Regions from separate parts of the Nonomuraea sp. NPDC050451 genome, predicted to be linked through region 3. Evidence: riboswitches for the same ligand, from Rfam matches in the RefSeq annotation. Region 3 holds a riboswitch; each other region holds the start of a gene.
What was found. Region 3 has a riboswitch for cyclic di-AMP ahead of ACIBI9_RS42905 (C40 family peptidase). Riboswitches for the same ligand answer to the same signal wherever they lie in the genome.

Region 1 (4,128 bases), on a different contig from region 3:
GAGACCGGTGTGCCCTGAATCGGGCGGAACCCGAGCCGCGCGAAGAAGTCGACCTCAAAAGTCAGACAGAATACACGTCGCAGACCCAAATCCTTAGCCTGCTGGATGAGCGCGGAGACGATCCGGTAGCCGACGCCCATCCCCCGGCACTCGGGATCCACCGCCACCGTGCGGACCTCGGCGAGGTCCTCCCAGAGCACGTGGAGCGCGCCGCAGCCGACGACCTGCCCGCCTCGCTCGGCCACCCAGAACTCCTGTACGTCCTCGTACAGGGTCACCGTGGCCTTCTCAAGGAGCCGCGGCCCCGCCCCCGCGTAGGTGTCGACCAGGCGCCTGACCATGCGCACGTCGGGCGTGCGGGCACGCCGGACCACCACCGCGGTCTCGGGCACTGTCAGCTCGGCCACCTGCTCCATGGTTCTCCAGGGTACAGATCTCATTACGGCTCAGCCCTAACTCCCATGTCTCGGCCCATCTTGTTACATCTCGTGGTCAGATCGGCACGGGGTGGGCGCGGCCAGCTCGCGCCCGCCGAAAGCGCGGACAAATGGGGCATAGGGCCTGTTCTGCACGGGTGCCCACGAGATCACCTTGTGACCCTTCGGTTGTGAAACCTCTACAGACTTGGCAGTTCTGGTTGAGCACGAACCCGGAGTGCATTAGTGTCCAGCGACAATGTTCCCCGCGTGTCGCGCGGGAGACACGCCCAATTCTCGCAAGGGAAGCCGGGGAACCGCCGGTGGCGACCTCCGACGCCACCACTGGGGTGAATCCGAGTCTCTCGGTAGGGCTGCTCCGGCCCGAACCCGTCAGCTAACCCGGTAGGCGTCGACGAGAGGAGCTGGTTGGTGAAGCCCACGCTCAGCGGTGGGGGGAAGTCGGCGGGCAAGCACGCCCGCCCTCCGGAACGGGCTCGGCGACCGCGCCGCTTCGGTGTGGTGAGTCTCACAGTCGCCGCGCTGCTGTTCGCCATCCCCGTCGGTTCGGCGTCCGCGGATCCCGAACCCACGCTGAAAGAGCTCGCCGACCAGGCCACGAAGCTGCACACCGACATCGAGACGCTGACCGAGCAGTACAACGGCCAGCGGGAGAAGCTCAAGACCGCCAAGAAGGCCGCTGAGTCCGCGCAGAAGACGTTGACGAGCAGCGAGTCGGATCTGGCCGCCAAGCGCGCGAAGGCCGTCGCGCTGGCCCAGAACGCCTACATCACCGGTGGCCTGAAGACCCTCGCCTTCGCCACCTCCGACGACCCCGAGGGCTTCCTCAACCGCGCCGCGACCTCGTACGCGCTGCAGACCGAGCAGGGCGAGGAGATCAACCAGCTCACCAAGGCGATGGACACGGCCACCCGCGCCAAGGAGAGCGCCACGGCCCGCATCGACGAGGTCCAGAAGCTCGTCACCGAGCTCGACACCAAGCGCGACAAGATCACGAAGCTGGTGGCGAAGGTCGAGAGCAGCCTGTTCAGGCGGGCCCTGGGCGAGGCCGGACGCCCCGGCACGCGTGCCGTGCGCGTCAACCTGCCGATCCCGGGCTCGGGGAAGGCCGCGGAGGCCGCGCGCTGGGCGCTCACGCAGCAGCTCAAGCCGTACGTCTGGGGCGCCGAGGGCCCCGGCTCCTACGACTGCTCCGGGCTCGTCATGGCCGCGTTCCAGCGGGTGGGCATCTCGCTGCCGCACTACACCGGCGACCAGTGGACGGCCGGCCGGCACATCTCGCGCGAGGAACTCCGGCCGGGCGATCTGGTGTTCTTCTACAGCGACCTGCACCACGTGGGCATCTACATCGGCGGGGGCATGATGGTGCACGCCCCGCAGACGGGTGACGTCGTACGGATCGCGTCGATCGCGAGGCGGCCGTTCGCCGGCGCGGTGCGCATCGCCGACTGAGCGCGGCACCCCGGCGGTCCGCCGCGGCTAGATCAGCTGGCGGCGGGCTGCCCAGGCCACGGCCTCGATCGCCGTGGCCACGCCTATGCGATCGCAGATGCCCCGCAGCCTTCGGCGTACCGTGCGCCCGCTGATATCCAGCCGCCGCCCTACCCGATCGACCGTGACTCCCTTGGCCAACTCCGCCAGCAGCGCCAAATCAGCATGGCTGAGCTCAACGCCTTCAGTGAGCACATCCATCGGGAGCCCTCCCCCCAACAGCAGAACTCGGACCTCACAGACGGGCCGAAGCCGCTCCTCGCAGACGGTAAACGCATCCTGGAAAGGTCGTCAAGCATGACAATCGCCGCACTTGACGAGCGCTATTGACATGATCCGCTATATATGACGCACTCGCGATATGTCAGAACGTAGAGTGATCACATTGGGGCTTCCGGAATAGCCCTGACCAGCGTTCCAGTTTTCGATCAGTTCGCCATGGATATTCCACATGATCGATACCCTCGTTATCGCTGGGCACGCGTCCGCGGCGCGATCTTTCCGGCGCACGGCGAGCCACCAATCGCTCGCTTTGTACGACGTCACCACACGATCCGACAACCCAGGTCAGGCAGTTGATTAAGGCAATTGGATCAATCCGCCGGGACAATTGCCACCGCGGGTTGCGACCGGCAGCCGGCCGCGCGGCGGGCGTCCCACTCCACCCGCCGGGCCGGACGATCTCGTTTCCGGGTACGCGTACCAGGCACGATCACGGAGGTGGCCTGGGCGCGGCGGACGCTCCCGGCCCCATGCCTCGGCGGCCTTGACGCGATGCTTACAAGCGGCTTCGGATCGGAAACCGGGCGGCCCGGAAGCCGGATTCGCGACGGCGATGATCGCTCAGGCGTTGGTGGCGTCGTAGCGGTCCCTGGCGGCCTCGACGTCCTCCATGTGCGTCTCGGCCCAGCTCTTGATCGCGGCCACCAACGGCATCAGGCTCTCGCCCAGCGGGGTGAGCGCGTAGTCCACGCGTACCGGCACCGACGGGGTGAGCGTGCGGGAGATCAGACCGTCACGCTCAAGGCCGCGCAGCGTCTGCGTGAGCATCTTCTGGCTGACCCCCGCGACGCGCCTGGACAGGTCGCTGTAGCGGCGCGGGCCCTCCGACAGCGCGGTCAGCAGGAGGGTGACCCACTTGTCGCTGAGGGTGTCGAGCAGCTTCCTGGAAGGGCACTGGGCGAAGTAGGCGTCGAAGGCCCGCCTGGCCTCGTCACGCTGCTCCGCCGCCGTCTTGGTGGCCACCCGCTCGCCCCTTTCCGCTCCTTACTTACCAGGAGAGAGTAGGGCGCCCGCGGCGGGCGCTCCAAGACGGCGGTCGGACGCGGGTCAGTGGGTGGGCTTGACCAGCGGGAACAGGATGGTCTCGCGGATGTTCCTGCCGGTGAAGGCCATGATCATCCGGTCGATCCCCGCGCCCATGCCACCCGTGGGCGGCATCGCGTACTCGAGGGCCTGCAGGAAGTCCTCGTCCAGCTGCATCGCCTCGAGGTCGCCCCCGGCGGCCAGCAGGGACTGCTCCACCAGGCGGCGGCGCTGCTCGATCGGGTCGATCAGCTCCGAGTAGGCGGTGCCCAGCTCCGTGCCGAAACCGATCAGGTCCCACTTCTCGGTCAGCAGCGGGTTGTCCCGGTGCTGGCGGGTCAGCGGCGAGGTCTCCAGCGGGTAGTCCATGACGAACGTGGGCTGGACGAGCGTGTGCTCCACCAGGGCCTCGAAGAGCTCCTGCACGAGCTTGCCCTGGCCCCACTTCGGGTCCCAGTGGATCTCGCGCCGGTCGGCGATCTTGCGGAGCTCCTCCAGGCCGGTCGAGGTGGTGATCTCCTCGCCCACGGCCTCCGACACCGCGCCGTACAGGGTGATGCGCGGCCACCGGGCGATCCCGAGGTCGACCTCCACCCCGTCGTGGACGACCACCGTGGTGTCCAGGGCGGCCACGACGGCCTTCTGGTACATCCGCTGGGTCAGGTCGGCCATGTCGTTGTAGTCGAGGTAGGTGCCGTAGGCCTCGAGCATCGTGAACTCGGGGTTGTGCGTGGAGTCGGCGCCTTCGTTGCGGAAGTTGCGGTTGATCTCGAAGACCTTCTCGATGCCCCCGACGACGAGCCGCTTGAGGTAGAGCTCGATCGCGATGCGAAGGTAGAGCTCCATGTCGTAGGCGTTGATGTGGGTCTTGAAGGGCCGGGCCGCCGCGCCGCCG
Region 2 (4,128 bases), on a different contig from region 3:
GCTCGGTCTACGCCGCCCGCCCGGGCGTCACGGTAGAGCCCCACCAGCGTCCTCTCACCGAACCGGTCAGCGAGGAAGCGACACGCCAGCCAAGCCTCCTGGTACGCCCGCGCGAGCCGGACGGGGTCGCGCCCGTCAGCCGCGAAAGCCGCAGGTCCGGGCAATTCCCCCGGCAGCCTCCCGGCCCGCACCTCGGCGGCGAGCTCGGCGGCCGCGGTCCTCACGGGGAGCCCGGAGTCGCGATAGCCGACGTAGTCGGCGAATCCCTCATAGAGCCATGGGGGCAGGCGGTCGGTGCCGGCCACGACGTGGGTGAGCTCGTGGGCGAGCACGACGTCCTTGCCGATGGAGTTCAGCTTGGCGAAGAACTCGGGGACGATGATCACGCGCCCGCGATCGGCCACCGCCGCCAGCCCGTCGACCCGCCCCACCCCGGCCAGCCTGGCCGCCTCGGAGGCGGACGAGGGAACGACTACGAGCGGTCGTACTGACCTTCCGAGCACCGCCGACACCCGCTGCCCCGCCCGATCAGCCCTGCGCGCGATGTCGCCGAGCTCACTGGACTCGCCGGGCTCGCCGGGTGCGGTGTGCTGGCCGACGACCACGGACCGCGCCCCGCGGACCACGACCTCACCGTCACCCCACAGGCCACGGACCTCGGCGGGAAGGACGGGGGAATCGGGGGTGGGGGCACTGGCGGGGGCCAAGGCGAGGAGCAGGACGGAGACGATCGCAGCCCGCCGACTCACCTGCCCTGACACGATGCCCGATCGTAGCCGCCCACCAGCCCATGCCCGGCACACTCCGCGCCCGAATTCGACCTCCTCCGGCGCACCCGAGGAGCACCGCGCGAGACGGCGAGCGAGGAACCGTGCGCCCTTGAGCGCCATCCACCCGCACCGCCCGCCGTGGATCGCGCCCCAGGGGACCACATGCCACGAGCCGCCCGTCGAGAGCCTCGCTCGCGAGCCGCAAGCCGATGACCCGTCAGCCATGCGTCGCGAGGCCGTGGCTCGCGTGGCCGTGGGGCCGTGGGGCTGTGGGGCCGTGCGCCGTGGGGCCGTGCGTCGTGGGTCGTGGGCCCTGGGGCCGTAGGTGTGGGGCCGTGAGCCGTGGGTCCCTCGGCCGTGAACCGTGGACGCTGTGGGACGCGGGGCGTTGGGCTGTCGGGGTCGTGGGGGGTGGGCGGTGTGGGCGTGCAACCCGGGTGGCTGTGTTGAGGGGTGCCGTTGCGGTGGGGGTCGTGTGCGGGTCAGCGGGCGTCTTCCTGGAGGTCCTCAGCCATGTACGGCGGGTGGTGCCGCCCGTGCTCCGCCGTAAAAATGAAACTGAGAAATGGGAGAGCCCCGCCCGGAGGAGCCGGGCGGGGCTTCTTCACATGCCGGGACGGACCGCGCCGACGAACGACGCCCGACGCCATCCACTCAGCTTGTCGATGCGTACCCGTTCGCCTGTCCGAGGCGAGTGGACCATCTTGCCCTTGCCGACGTACATGCCCACGTGGCCGAGCCCCCTGAAGAACATCAGGTCGCCGGGCCGGAGGTTCCGCCACGAGACCTTGTTCCTGGTGCGGGCGAACTGGCTGGCCGCCACGCGCGGGAGCTTCACCCCGGCCTTCTTCCAGGCGTACTGGACGAGGCCGGAGCAGTCGAACGAACCAGGGCCTGTGGCTCCGTACCGGTACGGGTCACCGATCTGGTTCTTGGCCACGGCGACGGCCTTGCGGGCCTTCGCCTTCTGACGGGCGACCTTGGCCGCCCTCAGCGCCGCGGCCGAGGTCGTCTTCGAGGTGCCGGCGGTTGCGGCCGCCTTGGCCGTCGAAGCGGACCCGGTCGTGGCCGCCTGAGCCGTTGGGGCATGGAGGATCGCACCTCCGGCCGTCACGGTCATCGTGAGCGCTACGCCACTCAGGGCAATGCGGGACAGACGGGGGTTATGCAGGGAGGTAGACAGGATTTCTCCTTGTGTCTTCCACGAATGCCTACCGGGTTAGCTGACGGATTCGGGCCTGGAAGTCGCCCTACGGCGCGGTCTACGCGCCGATTCACCCCCTGATCCCTGGGAACTGGGATCGATGGGTCCCCGGCTCCGTGCCTCCTGGCTGCACGGACTCGGCAGGCCGACCGCCCGATCGATGTGTCGATATGGGGACGTTTGGGCGGTTGACCAGCGGATCTTTATCTGTCTCACACCGGGAGAGACCGGTGCGGGTTCGCGGAGGACATGGCTTGTTCACCGCGACGTCGCCAGAAGCTACGCCGAAGGGTCAAGGATCGGCAAAGCGGGACACCGCCTGTAAAGATCAGATAGTGGAGTCAGTAAGGATGAAAATCCCTGCTGGAACCCCAGGCTCCGTTATCGAAATGTGACACTGCTCACATTTGTTTTCGCGCCCGTTTGTCAGGCCCCAAATGTCGCGTTTGTCACACTTGTTGCGGCTTCCGGGCGGCGCGTCGTACGCGTGGATCGTTCCCATGGCGCCCCGATCGGGCGCAGGGATCAACGATCCAGCGTCGTAGGCTACGGGCGGATGGCGCCCACGAGGCGGCCGCCGTACGCCGAGAGTTTGACGACCTTGACCACGTCGCCCGTCTGCGGCGCGTGAACGATTTTCCCGTCGCCGGCGTAGATACTGACGTGACCCAAGCTCGAGCTGAAGATCAGGTCCCCCGGCTGGAGGGCGTTCAGTGAGACCTTGCGACTCGCGCCCCAGGCCCACTGCTGCCAGGTCGTGCGCGGCAGCGACACGCCCGCGGCGCGCCACGACGCCTGGGTCAGGCCGGAGCAGTCCCAGCCGCCCGGGCCCGTCCCGCCGAACACGTACGGCTTGCCCACCTGGGCGAACGCGAAGCGCAGGACGGCGGCGGCGTTGCCCGAGGCCGGGCCCGTGTACTGGATGCCGACGCTGTTCGGGTTGCCGGGGTTGTAGGCGCCCAGCTTCTTCAGGAGCTTCTTCTGCTCGGCGATCAGCTTCATGATCTCCGAGCGCTCCTTCTCGACCCCGTCCCGTTCCCGGTCGGCCGCCTCCAGCGCTTCTTCCGCCTTGTCGCGCTCGACCTTCAGCCCGCGGTTCTCCCGGTCGAACGCGGCCAGCTTCTCCGCCCGCTCCCGCGAGAGCTGCCCCGCCAGCGCCAGGCTCATCAGGAAGTCGTCGGGGTGGTCCGAGCTCACCAGGCCGGGCAAGGAGGTCACGTCGGTGCCGAGCTTGTAGCTGTCGACGGCCATGCCGATCACCTGGGCGCGCAGGTCCGCGACCGTCGCCAGCTTGGTCTTGTAGCGGTCGTTCAGCTTGGTGTAGGCGCTCTTGGCGGCCTTGTAGCGCTCGGTGGCCGTGTTGAACTGGTCGACGACCTTGTCGGCCTTGTCGTTGAGCTTCTCGAGCTTGGCCTTGGCCTGCCCGAGGGTGGGCCTGGGATCAGCGACGGCGGCTCCCACAGGGGACAGGACCAGCCCGAACGCGAGACCCGCGGCCACCGGCACCCTGCCAAACCTCACTGTGTCGCCTCCCAGGGATCATATCTGGGGCGAAATAGTACAGAAGTGGCGGGTGAGGTCTCACCTAATCCGCTCAATTCGTAATACGACGCCGATCCCTGGCGGACCACGGCAAACCCGCCCGTAAGGGGTCCACGTACTCTAGGCCCGGCCCAGCCTGCGCAGCAGCAAACCAGACGGAACGGGTCTGGCTCCCATCCGCCTGACGGACTCGGCCACCTCGCGGTCCGACGACACCACGGCCATGGCCCGGCCGGGCGGCTCGGCGCGGACGAGCTGGCGGATCAGGTCGTCGGCGATCTCCCCCGGCTGGCTGAACAGCACCCGCACCCCGCGCGGCGCCACGACCTGCACCGGGGAGTTCAGCTCGGCCCCGTCGAACACGACGGTCACCTCGACCCTGGTCTGCGCCACCAGCCCGCCGAGCCCGGTCATGAGCCGGGTGCGCTGGTCGGCCAGGGTGAGCGTGCCGTAGCCGGTCTTGGTCACGTTGTAGCCGTCGATGATCAGGTGGACCTGCGGCAGGGCCAGGAGCTGGTCGAGCAGCTGCGGGTCGTCGTCGGCCAGCGCCCGCGCGGGCACCCCCCGGACGCCGGGCCGCTCGCCGGTGACCGCGGCGACCGAGTCGGCGGG
Region 3 (4,128 bases):
GGCCGACGTCGACTGGCCCGCCATCGCCTGCGCCGTCGTCGGATCGCCCGGCGTGTACGACTCGGCGCTCGGACGCCTGGAGTTCGCCCCCAACCTGCCCGGCCCCGATCTGGCCGAGCGCCTGCGCGCCGCGCTGGAGGTCGACCTCGTCATCGAGAACGACATCAACCTGGCCGCCGTCGCCGAGCACGTGCATGGTGCGGGGCGCGGCAAGTCCAACTTCGCGCTGGTGTCCATCGGCACCGGCGTCGGCATGGGCATCGTGATCAACGGCGAGCTGTACGTGGGCGCCCGGGGGGCGGCGGGGGAGGTCTCGTACCTGCCCGCGGCCGAGGACCCCCCGCCGTCGGCCGGCGACGCCCTGGCCCACGGTGCCACGGAGGCGGTGGCCGCCGCGCCCGGGGTGGTCCGCGCGGCCCGCGCCGCCGGCCTGAGCCTGGAGACGGCCAAGAAGGTCTTCGCCGCGGCGGCCTCCGGCGACGGCGTCGCCCGCTCGGTGGTGGAGGCCGAGGGGCGCCGCATCGGCGGCCTGCTGGTGGCGGTGGCGGCCGTGCTGGATCCGGAGGTGATCGTGCTCAGCGGCGGCGTGGGCCGCAACCTGGATCTCCTGGGGGAGGCCATCGAGGGCCGCATCGCCGAGCTCGGCCCGCTGCGGCCGTCGGTGGTGGCCAGCACACTGGGAGACAGCGGCGTCCTGCTGGGCGCGGTGGCCCGCGCCAGGGCCCGCGCATGGGACCTCATCTTCGACGCCCGCCTCCCCTGACCGCACGCGGGGAGGCGGACGCGGAAGCCTCCTACAGGGTGGCCGTGAGAGTGGTGGGCGTTTCGTCGCGCTCCTTCTTGAGCTTGGTCCAGAGCCGTACGCCCTTGGGGTCAGGGCGGACGCCCCCCACGAAGGAGTCCCTGCGCCAGGAGGTCAGGCGCTCTTCCTTGACCACGTCTCCCGTGCGCGGGGAGTGGACCATGTAGCCGGGCCGGGAGATCATCCCGACATGCCCGAGGCCGTGGAAGAAGACCAGATCGCCGGGTTTGAGGTCCTTCCAGGCGATCTTTCTGCCGAACGCGCCGTACTGTTCGGCCGCGGTGCGGGGGAGTTCGATTCCGGCGTGCTCGTACGCCCTGAGCATGAGTCCGGAGCAGTCGTATCCGCTCGGGCTGGCGCCGCCCCACACGTACGGTGTGCCGCGCTTGCTCATGGCGTACTTGATGGCGATCTTCCAGGCGGGCTTCGGGGCCTGTTTCTCCTGGATGTCCTTGATCTGGTTGCCGGTCAGAGTGGTGGGGTCGTCGATCTTGGTCGAGGCATGGGCTGGGGAGGCCAGGATGAGCCCGGCGGCGCCCGCCGCCAGGACAATGGCGATTCGAGACAGGGGTCTGTCCTTCCATACGGCCGGCCGGGTTAGCTGACGGGCTCGGGCCTGGAAGTAGCCCTACGGCATGGGGGTGCCGACTCGCCCCAGGGGGAAGTTGGGTCCCCGACTCCACGCAGCGGCTGCGCGGATTAGGCTGGTCGGTGACTTTAACGAAACGGTCAAAGAACCGCAATACGGACAAAGAGGGCGTCCGAAAAATGAGATGAAGTGTTCGTCAGTCGAGACGACGCGGTAAGGTACGGCCCATGGAGTCGCGTAACATCCGTCTGGCCGTCATCCCCGGCGATGGGATCGGCACCGAGGTCGTGGCCGAAGGGCTCAAGGTCCTGGAGGCAGTCGGCACGAAGATCGAGCCCACTCACTACGACCTGGGAGCCGCACGCTATCACCGTACCGGTGAGACGCTGCCCGACGCCGTGCTCGAAGAGCTGCGCGGCTACGACGCGATCCTGCTCGGCGCCGTGGGCGACCCCAGTGTGCCGCCAGGCATCCTCGAGCGCGATCTGCTGCTCCGGCTCCGCTTCGAGTTCGACCACTACGTCAACCTGCGCCCGGTCAAGCTGTTCCCCGGCGTGGCGACCCCGCTGGCCGACACGCCGGCGGAGAACATCGACATGATCGTCGTCCGCGAGGGCACCGAGGGCCTCTACGCGGGCACCGGCGGCGCCATGCGGCGCGGCACCCCGCACGAGATCGCCACCCAGGAGTCGCTCAACACCGCCTACGGTGTCGAGCGCGTGGTGCGCTACGCGTTCGAGAAGGCCGTCACGCGGCCGCGCAAGAAGCTGACGCTCGTCCACAAGACCAACGTCCTCACCTACGCCGGTGACCTGTGGCAGCGCACGGTCAACCGCCTGGCGGCGGAATACCCCGACGTCACGACCGACTACTGCCACATCGACGCGGCCTCGATGTTCTTCGTGAGCCAGCCGGAGCGGTTCGACGTGGTCGTCACCGACAACCTGTTCGGTGACATCATCACCGACCTGGGCGCCGCCATCGCGGGCGGCATCGGCCTGGCCGCCAGCGGCAACATCAACCCCGAGCGGTCCGCGCCGAGCATGTTCGAGCCGGTGCACGGCAGCGCCCCCGACATCGCCGGCCAGGGCAAGGCCGACCCCACCGCGACCATCCTGTCCGTCGCCATGCTCCTCGACCACCTCGGCCTGCACGCCGAGGCGGCCAAGGTCGAGCAGGCGGTCGCCGACGACATCCTCGAACGGCTGGCCGGCTGGGCGGGTCGCACCACCCACGAGATCGGTGACGACATCACCGCGCGAGTATCCGGCTAGGACCGCCTAGCCTCCAACGCGCCTGGTGGTCCGAAGAGGGCCGCCAGGCGCTTTTTTGCGTCCAAAAGGGCTGATCGCCCCATTGGCCGCTTGCCATCCCATATAGCGAGACAATAGGAAGTACGGGGCTGCCTTCCGGGCAGCGCCCGCCCATCAGCGCCGATCCGCAGTTTTCTGTAGATTTGGGCAGATTCGCAGAGAGAAGGACCTCCGTCATGACCATCGCTCAGAAGCTCAGCTTCGACGTGCAGCTATCCGACCACGCTCGCACTGCGGCCGAGCGGGAGCAGGTACTGGCGAACCCCGGTTTCGGGCAGACCTTCACGGATCACATGATCTCGATCGACTACACCGAGGGGCAGGGCTGGCACGACGCGAAGCTCCTGCCGTACGGCCCGCTCTCGCTCGACCCGGCCACCTCGGTCTTCCACTACGCGCAGGAGCTGTTCGAGGGGCTCAAGGCCTACCGCCAGATCAACGGCTCGATCGTCGCGTTCCGCCCGTACGCGAACGCCGGCCGCTTCAACCGCTCCGCGCTCCGGATGGCCATGCCGGAGCTGCCGGAGGAGGCGTTCGTGGAGTCGCTCGAGCTCCTCGTCCAGACCGACAAGGAATGGGTGCCCACGACCGAGGGTCACAGCCTCTACCTGCGTCCCTTCATGATCGCCACCCAGGCGGGGCTCGGCGTCAACTACCCGTCGAAGTCGTACAAGTACATGGTCATCGCCTCCCCGGCGGCCTCGTACTTCACGGGTGGGCTCAAGCCCGTCTCCGTCTGGCTGTCCACCGAGTACACGCGCGCCGCCCCCGGCGGCACGGGCTTCGCGAAGTGCGGCGGGAACTACGCGGCCGCGTTCGTCGCGCAGCGGCAGGCCGTGGAGAACGGCTGCGACCAGGTGGTGTGGCTGGACTCCCACGAGCACAAGTACGTCGAGGAGATGGGCGGGATGAACCTGTTCTTCGTCCTCGGCAACAAGCTCGTCACCCCCGCGCTGACCGGCACCCTGCTGCCCGGCATCACCAGGGACTCGATCCTGGAGCTGGCCGGCGACCTGGGCCTGGAGACCGAGGAGCGCCTCATCTCGATCGACGAGTGGCAGGCTGGATGCGAGTCCGGGGAGCTCACCGAGGTGTTCGCGTGCGGGACGGCGGCCGTGGTCACGCCGGTGGGCACGGTGAAGGGCGCCGACCGCTCCTGGAGCGTCGCCGACGGCAACCCCGGCCCGGTGACGATGCGGGTGCGTGAGGAGCTGGTGGGCATCCAGTACGGCGCCCGCCCCGACACCCACAACTGGATCCACAAGATCGCCTAGTTGGGACGGCCGGGTCCGCGAGGGCCCGGCCGCCGCGCCTAGTTCTTCCTGATCAGGGTCATCCCGTCCGCGACCGGCAGCATGAGGACCGTCACCCGCGGATCCTCCATCACCAGGTCGTTGAACTGGCGGATCTCCACGGTGGTCTGC
Region 4 (4,128 bases), on a different contig from region 3:
CCCCGGCTTCCCGCAGTTCTTCGAACGCGGCGAGGGCTGCCGCCAGTGGGACGTGGACGGTCGCGAGTACATCGACTTCATGTGCAGCTGGGGCCCGGTCGTGCTCGGCCACCGCCACCCGCGCGTGGAGGAGGCCGCCGCCCGGCAGGCCGCGCTCGGCGACTGCCTCAACGGCCCCGGCCCGATCATGGTCGAGCTGGCCGAGCTGCTGGTGGACACCGTGCCCAGCGCCGACTGGGCGATGTTCTCCAAGAACGGCACCGACGCGACCACGCAGGCGCTCATGGTCGCCCGCGCCGCCACCGGCCGGACCAAGGTCCTGATGGCGCACGGCGCCTACCACGGGGCGGACCCCTGGTGCACGCCCTCCCTGGCGGGCACGACGCCCAACGAGCGGGCGGACCTGGTGGAGTTCACGTACAACTCACTCGAATCGCTGGAGGCCGCGGCGGCGACCGTGGAGGGCGACGTGGCGGCGATCATCGTGACGCCGTTCAAGCACGACTCGTTCGAGGACCAGGAGCTGGTGGAGCCCGCCTTCGCGCGGGGTGCCCGCGCCCTGGCCGACCGGCTCGGGGCCGCGCTGGTGATCGACGACGTGCGGGCCGGGTTCCGGGTCGACCTGCGGGGATCCTGGGAGCCGTACGGGGTGCGGCCCGACCTGACCGCCTGGTCGAAGGCCATGGCGAACGGCTACCCGATCGCCGCCGTCACCGGCACGGACGCGCTGCGCGGACCGGCGCAGACGCTGTACTCGACGGGGTCGTTCTGGTTCTCGGCGGTCGCCATGGCGGCGGCCAAGGCGACCATCGAGACGCTGCGCGACACGGACGGCATCGGCGCCATGGAGCGCGCGGGCACGCAGCTCCGCGAGGGGCTCTACGCGCAGGCCAAGTCCCACGGGTTCGTGGTGAACCAGACGGGGCCCGTCACGATCCCGTGGCTCAGCTTCGACGGGGACGCCGACCTGTCCGTCGCGATGTGGTGGAGCGACGCCTGCCTGCGGCACGGGGTCTACCTGCATCCGTGGCACAACTGGTTCATGTCGGCCGCGCACACGGAGGCCGACGTGGCCAGGGCGCTGGAGGGCACGGACCAGGCGTTCGCGGAGACCCGTGCCCACTTCGGCTAGGTGGCGGTGAGCTTGGCGATCTCGGCCACGACCGACGGCCAGAGCGGGCGCGGCAGGTCGTGGCCCATGCCCGGGTAGGTCACCAGCCGGGCGCCCGGCACGGCCGCGGCCGTGGCGTGGCCGCCCGCGACCGGGACGAGCTGGTCCGCCTCCCCGTGCAGCACCAGCGTGGGCACCCGCACCCCGGCGAGCCCGAGGGTGCGGTCGCCCGAGGCCATGATGGCGGCGAGCTGCCGGGCCGTCCCCTCGGGGTCGAAGCAGCGGTCGAACGCGAGTCCGGCCAGCAGGGTGATCCGGTCGTGGTCCAGCTCGTATCCGGGCGAGCCGATGACCGACCAGGTGCGCACCGCCTGGGCCAGGACCGCTTCGCGGTCGGCGGGGGGCGCGGCCATGAGGGCGGCGAGCGCGGCCTCGGTGGGCGGGGCCACCGAGGGGCCGGGAGTTGACATGATCGAGGTCAGGGTCAGCACCCGGTCCGGGTGGCGGATGGCCAGGGCCTGAGCGATCATGCCGCCCATCGACGCCCCGACCACGTGGGCGGCCGGCCAGCCCAGCGCGTCCATGAGTCCCGCCGCGTCGTCGGCCAGGTCGTCCAGCAGATACGGCGAGGGCGCCCCCATCGCGGGAACGCCCTGATCGTGGAAGTGGGTGGACAGGCCGGCGTCGCGGTTGTCGAACCGTACGACGTGGTGTCCCTGGTCCGCCAGCAGCTCGCAGAGGCCTTCATCCCAGTGGATGAGCTGCGCGCCGAGCCCCATGATGAGGAGCAGGGGGCGTCCTTCGTGCGAGCCGAAGCTCTCGTAGGCGATTTCGATGCCGTTCGCGGCTACGCGGGTGGTCACGTGGACCAGAATGACATTCTGGTCCAGGTCCGTAAAGTTCAGCCCTTGAGGAGATTGCGTACGCGGTCGCTGGCGAGCGCCACGCCGCCGCCCACCGCGGCCACGGCGCTGGCCACGACGGCGCCCGTGCCGGCGCTCCACTCTCCGGCCTCGCGCGCGGGCGGCACGGCCGCGGCGCCCGCCGGGGGCTCGGCCGGGTTGTCGTCGTGTTCGGACCAGGCGCCGGTCGAGAACGGGACCGGGTAGTTCTTCTTGCCGGGACCGTTGCCCCACTTGGTGATGACGTAGTCGACCTTGATGTGCCCCTCGCCGCCGTTGCCGTCGACGCCGAGCGTGTCCATGTTGAACGTGCCGCCGGTCAGCTCCGCGAACGTCTTGCCGTCCAGGTCGAGCATGACCCCGTTGTTGGAGGGCACGCCCGGGCCGCGGTCGCCGACGAAGAAGGGCAGCTTCTTGCCGTCGTGGATCACGTAGCCCTCGGTCATGAGCGGCCAGCTCGGGCTGGCGGCCAGGCCTTTCTGCATGGGCTTGCCACTGGCGGGCAGGCCGGTGTCCCCGGCGCGGCCGGAGGCGTCGTCCCAGAAGTACGAAGCGGTGGTCGAGCCCTTGAGCAGGACCTTCTCGTCCGTGTTGGAGTCGGCGTGGGCCGCGGTGCCGGCGATGGTGAGCGCGCCGACGGTGGAGGCGGTGAGCAGAGCGAGGGTACGCAGGCCAAAACGTGCAGACATGAAAAGTAAGTCCTTCGCGAGGGGGCAGGGAGGTTGCGCTCGCTTGAAAAAGGGCGTAGCAGGGCAAAGCACCTGACAAGGGGGAAAGCTACGCGGAGCGCGAAACGAGCCTGGGGAAGGGACCGCTCAGAGGGCGGTCGTCATCACGCCGTGTGGATGTTCTACGTGATCATTCAAGTTATGCATATGTCCTCTCCATCTCGCCTACCGGGTTAGCTGACGGGTTCGGGCGTGGAGGTGCCCTACCGACACGTGGTCGGATTCACCCCAGGGAGGTGGGTCCCCGGCTCCCGAGTGATCGGGATTAGGCGCCAGCCGGCTGGTTCCTTCTGTGGTCCACGCCACCGGCTGGTAAGTGGGCATCACTCTAACCACGTATTCCGGACAAACACAAACAGTTCGTCATGAATCGGTGTAAAGATCTACCTGTCCCCGGGCATAGAGAAAGGGGGCACGGCATTGCCGTACCCCCTTGAAATTCCCGGCCTCAGCCGCCGCTCTTGCGCCTGAACGATCTTTTACTCGCAGCCGGACCATGCGTCCCGTGGATCTTTGATGGGTCGCCGCCCTTGCCACCCGCGCCCGAGCCCGCGTGCTGGCCGCGCTTGCGCTCCAGCGCCTCGCGGAACTTGCGCTTCAACTCGTCCTCGGGAGTCTCGCTGACTTCCGGCTCCGGTGTATCCGCCATGAGGACCTCCATGGTGTTGGGGACTATCACAGCTTCGCACGGCGCCGCTTATGACGCGAAACTGGCCTCCGCCCTGCTCTCCGGCGTGGCGGGCACCTCCAACCGCCTGGCCGGCATCGCCACCAGCGCCACCAGGGCGAGCAGCGCCCCCGCCACCCCCAGCGACGGGATGACCGCCGCCGCGGCGGAGGCGTGCGCGGCGGCCAGCCCGTGCGCGGGCGCGTCCGCGGTGACCGTCGAGGTGTAGAGGGTGCCGCCGACGGCCAGCGCCACGGAGCCGCCGATCTGGCGGAAGAAGGTCAGGTTCGCCGAGGCGACGCCGATGTACTGCGGCTCGACGGACTGCTGGGAGGCCACGGTCAGCCCGGACAACATCGGGCCCATGCCCAGCCCGATCAGCAGCATCCAGCCGGCCAGCAGCAGCCCGTCGGTGTGCGCGGTCAGGTTCAGGCAGAGCAGGGTGCCCGCGACGAGCAGGAACGGGGAGGCGACCAGCCACGGCTTGTAGACCCTCGTCCTGGACATGAGCGCGCCCATGACGACGCTGCCCACGACCATGGCCAGCGTCATCGGGTAGATCCTCAGCCCGGACTCGGTGGCGCTGACGCCGAGGGACTCCTGGAAGTAACGCGGCAGGAACACCACGCCGGCGTACATGCAGAAGGCCGTGAAGAACGACGTGACGTTCACGAGCGTGTAGGTGCGGTTGCCGAACAGGTGCATGGGCATGATCGGGCT

Region 1: linked by a shared signal. The riboswitch ahead of ACIBI9_RS24510 (NlpC/P60 family protein) and the one ahead of ACIBI9_RS42905 (C40 family peptidase) in region 3 are both predicted to bind cyclic di-AMP.
Region 2: linked by a shared signal. The riboswitch ahead of ACIBI9_RS02130 (C40 family peptidase) and the one ahead of ACIBI9_RS42905 (C40 family peptidase) in region 3 are both predicted to bind cyclic di-AMP.
Region 4: linked by a shared signal. The riboswitch ahead of ACIBI9_RS43565 (hypothetical protein) and the one ahead of ACIBI9_RS42905 (C40 family peptidase) in region 3 are both predicted to bind cyclic di-AMP.

The regions. Positions count from the first base shown of each region.
Region 1 covers NZ_JBITHZ010000007.1:318,836-322,963, forward strand. Annotated here, with positions in the region: gene ACIBI9_RS24505 (amino-acid N-acetyltransferase) at 1-416, opposite strand, end outside; cyclic di-AMP (ydaO/yuaA leader) riboswitch at 694-843, shown strand; gene ACIBI9_RS24510 (NlpC/P60 family protein) at 939-1,889, shown strand; gene ACIBI9_RS24515 (LuxR C-terminal-related transcriptional regulator) at 1,917-2,129, opposite strand; gene ACIBI9_RS24520 (winged helix-turn-helix transcriptional regulator) at 2,772-3,173, opposite strand; gene lysX (bifunctional lysylphosphatidylglycerol synthetase/lysine--tRNA ligase LysX) at 3,258-4,128, opposite strand, start outside.
Region 2 covers NZ_JBITHZ010000001.1:484,768-488,895, reverse strand. Annotated here, with positions in the region: gene ACIBI9_RS02135 (hypothetical protein) at 1-749, opposite strand, end outside; gene ACIBI9_RS02130 (C40 family peptidase) at 1,375-1,890, opposite strand; cyclic di-AMP (ydaO/yuaA leader) riboswitch at 1,964-2,127, opposite strand; gene ACIBI9_RS02125 (NlpC/P60 family protein) at 2,521-3,495, opposite strand; gene ACIBI9_RS02120 (NYN domain-containing protein) at 3,637-4,128, opposite strand, start outside.
Region 3 covers NZ_JBITHZ010000021.1:94,920-99,047, reverse strand. Annotated here, with positions in the region: gene ACIBI9_RS42910 (ROK family protein) at 1-763, shown strand, start outside; gene ACIBI9_RS42905 (C40 family peptidase) at 795-1,196, opposite strand; cyclic di-AMP (ydaO/yuaA leader) riboswitch at 1,374-1,518, opposite strand; gene ACIBI9_RS42900 (3-isopropylmalate dehydrogenase) at 1,619-2,665, shown strand; gene ACIBI9_RS42895 (branched-chain amino acid aminotransferase) at 2,881-3,978, shown strand; gene ACIBI9_RS42890 (O-methyltransferase) at 4,017-4,128, opposite strand, start outside.
Region 4 covers NZ_JBITHZ010000022.1:40,295-44,422, reverse strand. Annotated here, with positions in the region: gene ACIBI9_RS43575 (aminotransferase class III-fold pyridoxal phosphate-dependent enzyme) at 1-1,132, shown strand, start outside; gene ACIBI9_RS43570 (alpha/beta hydrolase) at 1,129-1,974, opposite strand; gene ACIBI9_RS43565 (hypothetical protein) at 2,013-2,702, opposite strand; cyclic di-AMP (ydaO/yuaA leader) riboswitch at 2,889-3,023, opposite strand; gene ACIBI9_RS43560 (DUF5302 domain-containing protein) at 3,190-3,390, opposite strand; gene ACIBI9_RS43555 (MFS transporter) at 3,439-4,128, opposite strand, start outside.